Arcticibacter tournemirensis: one gene and its partner. Each later gene encodes a partner of the first gene's protein in a complex. Links are inferred from orthologs where the notes say so. Each region holds a gene or a part of one and is shown on either strand. Other genes may lie near its edges.

What was found. The genes of interacting proteins can lie anywhere in the genome.
Region 2: the proteins of secY (region 1) and secA are in contact, whole or in part, in a crystal structure (PDB 3DIN), measured with the Thermotoga maritima proteins. The link is inferred for Arcticibacter tournemirensis from one-to-one orthologs. Residues at the interface, in WP_004081795.1 of Thermotoga maritima: Glu108, Gly109, Glu110, Glu111, Ala236, Glu237, Arg238, Arg239, Ile240, Thr241, Ile242, Gln243, Tyr244, Ala245, Arg246, Arg247, Val248, Thr249, Gly250, Arg251, Arg252, Val253, Tyr254, Gly256, Ala257, Ser258, Thr259, Tyr260, Leu261, Pro262; in WP_004082002.1 of Thermotoga maritima: Glu261, Ala262, Arg263, Lys300, Ala301, Arg302, Thr303, Ile304, Ile305, Leu323, Tyr324, Asp325, Pro326, Val329, Ser330, Tyr333, Ile336, Lys340, Phe345, Val349, Glu363, Phe364, Tyr374, Ser375, Gly376, Gly377, Glu393, Ile395, Thr482, Ser483.

What each region holds. Positions count from the first base shown.
Region 1 is NZ_VFPL01000001.1:5,110,856-5,114,798, forward strand. What follows is about bases 13-2,810. They hold secY (preprotein translocase subunit SecY), read right to left. Parts: upstream 2,177-2,810; coding sequence 848-2,176; downstream 13-847. Other genes in these bases: map (type I methionyl aminopeptidase), read right to left, coding at 50-838; rplO (50S ribosomal protein L15), read right to left, coding at 2,180-2,626; rpmD (50S ribosomal protein L30), read right to left, coding at 2,629-2,808. Also shown: rpsE (30S ribosomal protein S5), read right to left, coding at 2,814-3,332; rplR (50S ribosomal protein L18), read right to left, coding at 3,345-3,698; rplF (50S ribosomal protein L6), read right to left, coding at 3,705-3,943. UniProt on the Escherichia coli protein: The central subunit of the protein translocation channel SecYEG. Consists of two halves formed by TMs 1-5 and 6-10.
Region 2 is NZ_VFPL01000002.1:250,057-254,530, forward strand. Bases 573-4,474 are described here. They hold secA (preprotein translocase subunit SecA), read right to left. Parts: upstream 4,085-4,474; coding sequence 773-4,084; downstream 573-772. Other genes in these bases: BDE36_RS22590 (M20 metallopeptidase family protein), read right to left, coding at 573-768; purD (phosphoribosylamine--glycine ligase), read left to right, coding at 4,249-4,474. Also shown: more of BDE36_RS22590, read right to left, coding at 1-572. UniProt on the Escherichia coli protein: Required for protein export, interacts with the SecYEG preprotein conducting channel.

The DNA of each region.
Region 1 (3,943 bases):
TAAAAAAATTTAATTTATTTGCTTCCTTCCTGTATTTTCTTATTTTTTGTTATATCGTCGCAGCGCCAAGCACTTCGTCGATATAATCAAATGAAGAAAGCACATCCGCTTTACCTTTGCGCACGGCAACGGTATGTTCATAATGTGCAGATGGTTTTCCGTCAATCGTACTTACAGTCCAGCCATCTTTCCAAAATTTCACTCCCGCTCGTCCCAGGTTGATCATTGGCTCTATCGCAATCACCATGCCTTCCTCCAGCTTCATTCCCGATCCGCGCTTACCGTAATTAGGTACCTCCGGCTTCTCATGGAGCGAATATCCAACCCCATGTCCCACCAATTCTTTAACTACGCCAAACCCGTTTTTTTCAGCATGATCCTGAACAGCAAAAGCGATATCTCCAATCCTCAAACCGGCTACAGCCTTTGCAACACCAAGGTCAAGACATTCCCTTGTAACTTTCAGAAGCTTCTTTACAGCCGGATCGATCTCTCCAACCGCGAAGGTAAACGCCGAATCGCTAACAAACTTATTCAGTATTACACCACAGTCAACGGAAATTATATCCCCCTCCTTCAATTCATAGCCCCCTGGGAAACCATGTACAATACTATCGTTAGTGGATATACATAGCGAATAAGGAAATCCATTGTAGTTCAGGAAAGCCGGCACACCGCCATTATCCCTGATATACGTCTCGGCAGCGTTATTGATCTCAATGGTTTTAACACCCGGACGAATAAGTTTTGCCATTTCGCCCAGGGTTTTTGAAAGAAGTGAAGAACTGGCTCTTATGAGCTCTATCTCCTCATCTGTCTTAAAATTAACCTTTGGCATGTTCTTAAATTAAAGTGCGGGACCAGTAGCCCCTGTTGCAACAGGAGTACGCCCTCTTAGTCTTCCCGTCTTCATCAATCCGTCGTAGTGACGCATTAACAAATGGCTTTCAATCTGCTGCAGTGTATCTAGAACAACACCCACCAGGATAAGGAGTGAAGTACCCCCATAGAAGTGAGCAAAGTTGCTGTTTATACCCAGAATGATCGCAATAGACGGTAGTATGGCAATAATTGCAAGGAAAACAGAGCCCGGAAGCGTTATTTTAGAAATAACAGCATCGATATACTCTCCTGTAACTTTGCCTGGTTTTATCCCCGGAACAAATCCGCCATTCTTCTTCATATCATCCGACATCTGAACGGGATTAACCGTTATCGCGGTATAGAAGAATGTAAAAGCAATAATCAAAAATGCAAATGTTCCATTATAGGCAACAGAAGTATAATTGGTTAATGCCGACAACACAGGTCCCTGAGCACCAGGGAAAAATTGCCCGATACTCATTGGTATAAACATCAGAGCCTGAGCGAAAATGATAGGCATTACACCAGCAGCATTCACCTTTAAAGGAATATACTGACGAACGCCTCCATATTGCTTATTTCCGACTATCTTTTTAGCATACTGAACAGGAATCTTTCGAACCCCCTGAACAATAAGGATAGTAAATACTACCACAAAGAATAAGGCGATAATTTCAACGATAAAAGGAATGATTCCACCACCAGTTAATCTTGAATCAAGCTCGGCTATAAAGGCTCCGGGAAGCTGGGCGATAATCCCAACCATGATGATCAATGAGATCCCGTTACCTATTCCTTTATCAGTTATTTTTTCCCCTAACCACATTACAAATAATGTACCTGCAGTAAGAATCACCATAGAAGAGATCGAGAACAAAGGTTCTCCAAGCATCTTCGCATCAGGAGTAATCTGTGTACGAACATACCCAACCGCTTGTAATAATGTGATAGCAACGGTAAGATAACGTGTGATCTGATTCAGTTTCTTCCTTCCGCTCTCTCCCTCCTTCTGCATCTTCTGAAAAGTTGGAACAGCAATACCTAACAGCTGCACAACAATGGATGCAGAGATATAGGGCATTACACCTAAGGCGAATATTGACGCCCTGGAGAATGAACCTCCTGCAAACATATTTAATAAACCAAGGAGGCCTTCCTGTGCCTGATGTTCAAGCGCAACAGGGTTTACTCCCGGCAATACAATGAAAGAACCAACACGGTAAATTAAAAGAAATAAGAGTGTGTTTAAAATACGCACTCTTAAGTCTTCAATTTTCCAGATATTGGAAAGGGTAGTGAATAACTTCTTCATTAATTACAATTTAACAATTGCACCACCGGCTGCTTCAATCGACTTCTGAGCAGAAGCTGTAAAAGCATGGGCTGTAACTTCAAGTTTGCTTGTTACTTCTCCTCTTCCAAGGATCTTTACACGGTCATTCTTTGATACTAATCCGTGTTCCTTTAAGGTGTCAAAGTTGACACTTGTAAGGCTGAATTTCTCTGCAAGGGCTTGTAAAACGTCTAAGTTAACGCCTACATATTCCACGCGGTTAACATTCTTAAAGCCAACCTTTGGTACCCGGCGTTGTAAAGGCATCTGTCCGCCTTCGAAACCAACTTTCGATGATGTACCTGAACGGGAACCAGCACCTTTATGACCACGGGTTGAAGTACCCCCGCGACCGGAACCAGTACCCCTGCCTATACGTTTCTTATTTTTAGTTGAACCTTCTGCAGGTTTCAAATTACTTAAGTTCATGATTAAATACTTTCTACTGCTACAAGATGATTAATTTTCCGTACCATCCCGATGATAGCCGGGGTAGCTTCTACCTCTACAGTCTGGCTGATTTTGTTCAAACCAAGAGCCTGCATGGTTCTTTTCTGGCGCTCGCTTCTGTCGATAACGCTTTTAATCTGAGTGATCCTGATTTTCGCCATGATACTTATCCGTTAAAAACTTTACTAAGATCCACACCACGTTGCTGCGCTACTGTGTACGCATCTCTCATCTGAGATAAAGCAGATACTGTTGCTTTTACCACGTTATGCGGGTTTGATGATCCTTTAGACTTTGCTAATACGTTATGAACACCGGCACTTTCAAGTACTGCACGCATAGCACCACCAGCAATAACTCCGGTACCATTTGAAGCAGGTTTGATTAACACATAACCACCTGAAAATTTTCCATATTGTTCGTGAGGCACAGTTCCGTTAATAACCGGAACTTTCACCAGGTTCTTTTTAGCATCATCGATACCTTTAGCGATTGCTTCGGTTACTTCTTTAGCTTTTCCAAGTCCATAGCCTACCACTCCGTTTTCATCACCAACCACTACGATTGCTGAGAAACTGAATGTACGGCCCCCTTTAGTAACTTTAGCAACACGCTGTATGCTAACTAAGCGATCCTTTAATTCGATTTCGCTTGATTTTACTCTTTTTATATTGATCGTTGACATCTATTCTTCAGATTAAAAATTAAGACCACCTTCACGTGCGCCTTCAGCCAGTGATTTAACACGTCCGTGGTATAAATAACCATTCCTATCAAATACCACCTGGCTGATACCGGCTGCAACAGCTTTCTCTGCTACAAGCTTACCAACAGCCTTAGACTGTTCAACTTTATTTCCATTTGCAGAAAACTCCTTTGATAAAGAAGATGCTGAAACGAGGGTCTTACCTGTAGTATCATCAATAACCTGAGCATAAATTCCTTTATTGCTTCTGTATACTGACAAACGGGGGCGTTCAGTAGAGCCAGCCAATCTGCGTCTGATGCCTTGTTTAATTCGCGCTCTGCGAGATAATTTACTTCCTGCCATGACTTATTATTTTTTAGCTGCTGATTTACCTGCTTTTCTTCTTAACACTTCACCTACAAACTTAATACCTTTTCCTTTGTAAGGCTCAGGAGCACGCAGGGAACGTATTTTAGCTGCAACTTGTCCTAATAATTGTTTGTCGATACTTTCCAGTATAATCGTTGGATTTTTACCTTTATCAGCAGTTGTTGTTACTTTAATTTCTTTAGGTAATTCAAACACATAATGGTGTGAATATCCAAGCA
Region 2 (4,474 bases), on another replicon or contig:
CACCTCGTCGGGAATAACATTAGTAGCGCCATTGGCAATCACCTTTCCGAAAGACAATACCGTAGGGAGCTTTGGATCGGCAATGCGGCTAACCACCTGCTGCAGGGCCACGATGATATGAGCCGATATCAAAACCGGATCAATATTCTGTTGCGGCTGCGCTCCATGCCCGCCTTTACCTTTAACTGTAAGGTATAATTCATCTGTGGAAGCCATATATTTTCCCGGACGGATGCCGATCTTCCCGGCATCAATCAAGGGCATTACATGTTGACCGATGACTGCATGAGGTTTGGGATTCTCAAGTACCCCTTCTTTTATCATTATACTAGCACCTCCGGGAAGCTTCTCTTCAGCTGGCTGAAAGATCAGTTTTACAGTGCCGCCAAACTCATCCCTTACAGTCTGAAGGATCCGTGCCGTACCAAGAAGCGACGATGTATGTACATCATGCCCGCAAGCATGCATGACACCGGGGTTGATCGATTTATAGGGAACATCATTGCTTTCTGTGATCGGCAAAGCATCCATATCAGCACGGAGAGCAATTACCTCTTCCGAAGGTTTACTGCCCCTGATCAAAGCGACAATGCCCGTATCAGCCATTGACTGCCATGAAATTCCAAGCTCATCGAGATAGGCCTTCACAAAGGCTGAAGTCTGATACTCCTGAAATGACAATTCAGGGTTTGAATGCAGAAAACGGCGATGGTTTATAACATCGCCGTGTATCTTTCCGGATAATTCCCGGATCTTATCTTTTAACATGCTTTTATTCTATACCCGCACCGTGACAGTTTTTATATTTTTTTCCACTTCCGCACGGACAAGGGTCGTTTCTTCCTATCTTCTGTTCATGCCTGACAGGCATCTGTTTCTGAAGTTCACGCGTATCCTCCATTGGCACTGCCCCGCCTTCACCTGCAACTGTAGCAAGTTGTGGTTTTGATACCTTTAGTTTTGACATATCCTGTTTAGGCTGAGGCCTCGCTTCGCGTACTTCTTCAGATTGCTGTACCGGAATACCTCCCTTAAACAGGAAGCTTACGATATCTTTATTAACAGAAACCAACATCTGCTTAAACAGGTTGAAGGCTTCCATTTTATAGATCACCAGGGGATCTTTCTGTTCGTAAACCGCGTTTTGCACCGACTGCTTTAATTCGTCCATCTCACGCAGATGTTCTTTCCATGCATCATCAATCAGCGCAAGAACAACTGTCTTTTCAAACGCCCTGGATACTTCACGGCCGTTGCTTTCTACTGCTTTCTTAAGATTAGCAGCCACCTGTATAGATCTCACACCATCAGTAAACGGAACAATAATATTTTCGATAAACTCCCCTCTTTCACTGAATACCTGTTTCAATACAGGAAGCGCCTGCTGCGATATTGCTTCATTTTTACGCTGATAATATTCAGTAACCTTATCGAAAACGAGATCGGTTAGTTTCGCGATAGAGTTATCGGCGAACGTCTTTTCGTCTATCTCTGAATCTACCGAAAACACCCGTATCACTTCCAACTGAAAGCCTTCAAAGTTTCCTGTCTCTTTATATTCAGTTACAATATCCTCGGCGGTATCATAGAAAGAATTGTTGAGATCGACTTCCAGGCGCTCGCCATACAACGCATTTCTGCGTTTAGCGTATACCACAGTCCTTTGCGAGTTCATCACGTCGTCGTACTCCAGCAAACGCTTACGTATACCAAAGTTGTTTTCCTCTACTTTCCTTTGAGCACGCTCAATAGAACGGGTGATCATAGAGTGCTGGATAACTTCGCCTTCTTCAATTCCCATCCGAAGCATGATATTGGCGATCCGCTCAGAACCAAATAAACGCATCAGGTTATCTTCCAGGGACACAAAGAACTGTGACGAACCTGGATCACCCTGACGTCCGGCACGACCACGTAACTGACGGTCAACACGGCGGGACTCATGTCGTTCAGTGCCTACGATTGCTAAACCACCTGCTTCCTTAACGTTAGGGCCAAGCTTTATGTCGGTACCACGACCTGCCATGTTCGTGGCTATCGTAACTGTACCAGCCAAACCGGCTTCGGCAACAATATCTGCTTCCTTCTGGTGCAATTTGGCATTCAGCACATTGTGCTTAACCCCACGCAGTTTAAGCATACGACTTAGCAGCTCAGAAATTTCAACAGACGTGGTACCTACCAGTACCGGTCGTCCTGCTTGGGTCAATGCCGTGATTTCCTCCACTACGGCATTGTATTTTTCACGCATGGTGCGATAAACTTTATCCTCCATGTCCTTACGCGAAGTAGGGACATTCGTTGGGATCTCTACAACATCCAGCTTATATATCTGCCATAACTCGCCAGCTTCCGTTACCGCGGTACCGGTCATCCCTGCAAGCTTATGATACATTCTGAAATAATTCTGAAGTGTAATCGTAGCATATGTTTGGGTAGCATCTTCTACCTTTACATTTTCCTTCGCTTCAATGGCCTGGTGCAGTCCGTCGGAGTAGCGGCGGCCATCCATAATACGACCTGTCTGCTCGTCCACAATCTTCACCTTTCCCTCGTCAATAATATACTCGATATCTCTTTCAAAAAGAGTATAAGCCTTTAATAACTGGTTTACAGAGTGGATCCGCTCAGACTTCACCGAAAAATCGCGCATCAATTCGTCCTTACGTGCAATTTTCTCCTCTGTTGAAAGAGCTGATTTCTCAATTTCAGCGATCTCAGTACCAACATCGGGCATTACAAAGAAACCCGGATCCTCCCCTGAAGCAGTGATCAGCTCAATTCCTTTTTCGGTAAGCTCTACCTGGTTATTCTTTTCATCAATAACAAAGAACAGCTCAGCATCCGCCTTAGGCATTTCCTTGTTCTGATCCTGCATATGATAGTTCTCACTCTTCATAAGGAGCTGCTTCATTCCCGGCTCACTAAGAAATTTGATGAGAGCTTTATTCTTCGGTAACCCCCGGTGTGCGCGGAGTAAAGCGAGCCCGCCTTCAGTAGGCCCTGTTTTACCTTCTTTAATAAGTTTTTTAGCCTCATTCAGCACATTGGTAACATAGTTTCTCTGAACATTTACCAGTCGTTCAATCCGCGGTTTCAGTTCGTAGAACTCATGCTCGTCGCCTTTTGGAATGGGTCCTGAAATAATCAGAGGAGTACGGGCATCATCAATAAGTACAGAGTCAACCTCATCCACCATCGCGAAATGCAACTTCCGCTGTACCTGATTCTCAGGTGCAAGGGTCATATTATCACGAAGGTAGTCAAAGCCAAATTCGTTATTGGTACCGAAGGTAATGTCGGCAAGATAAGCATTCCTGCGCGCCTCAGAGTTCGGCTGATGCCTGTCGATACAATCGACTGTTAACCCATGAAACTCAAAAAGAGGGCCATTCCACTCCGAGTCACGTCGTGCAAGGTAATCATTTACCGTCACGATATGTACACCCTGTCCGGCTAAAGCATTAAGATATGCAGGTAAGGTTCCAACGAGTGTTTTACCTTCCCCTGTTGCCATTTCGGAAATTTTACCCTGGTGCAATACGATACCGCCGATCAGCTGAACATCATAATGCACCATATTCCAGGTAACTGTATTACCTGCAGCGGTCCATGTATTATGGTAGATCGCTTTATCCCCCTGAATCACCACATTCGGTTTGCGCGATGCAAGTTCACGATCAGCCTGGGTAGCTGTAACTTCAATAGTTTTATTTTCGGTAAAGCGCCTCGCTGTATCTTTGACTACGGCAAATGCTTCCGGCAGAATTTCCATCAGCACTTTTTCGAGCTCCTTATCACGCTCCTTACCTAATTTATCTATTTGATCATAGATATCTGTCTTATTCTGTACTGATAATTCAGGATCTTCTGCCTTTGTCTTTAAGGAACTTACTTCTGCATCTATATCTGCAAGCGCTTCTTTAATCTTGTTTTTAAAGGTAACAGTTCTCTCCCTTAATTCGTCATTGCTTATAGCAGCCAGCTTCGCATACTCGGCTTTGATTTGCTCAACCAACGGCTGAATTAGCTTTATATCTCGCTCAGATTTACTTCCGAATAATTTACTTAAAAATCCTAACATTGTTTGTTCAATAAAATTCCTTTTGCTCAATAACTACGCCACCCACCCTCGAAAGACAATTTGGCATACAAGCGATCAAAATTAGTAAATTAAATAGAGAATTCGGGAGTTGATAATAGAAAAGGAGACTATAATCGCAACGATTTAACATTATCTTTGCGCTTATGAATATTCTTTTACTTGGTTCCGGCGGAAGAGAGAGCGCTTTTGCCTGGAAGATAACCCAAAGTCCTCTTTGCACTGCGTTGTTTATAGCGCCCGGAAATGCCGGCACCGGAGCCTACGGAACAAATGTAAACCTGAATGTTACTGATTTTCAGGGGATCGGAAATTTCGTATTACATAATGATATCAGTATGGTTGTCGTTGGCCCGGAAGAACCACTGGTAA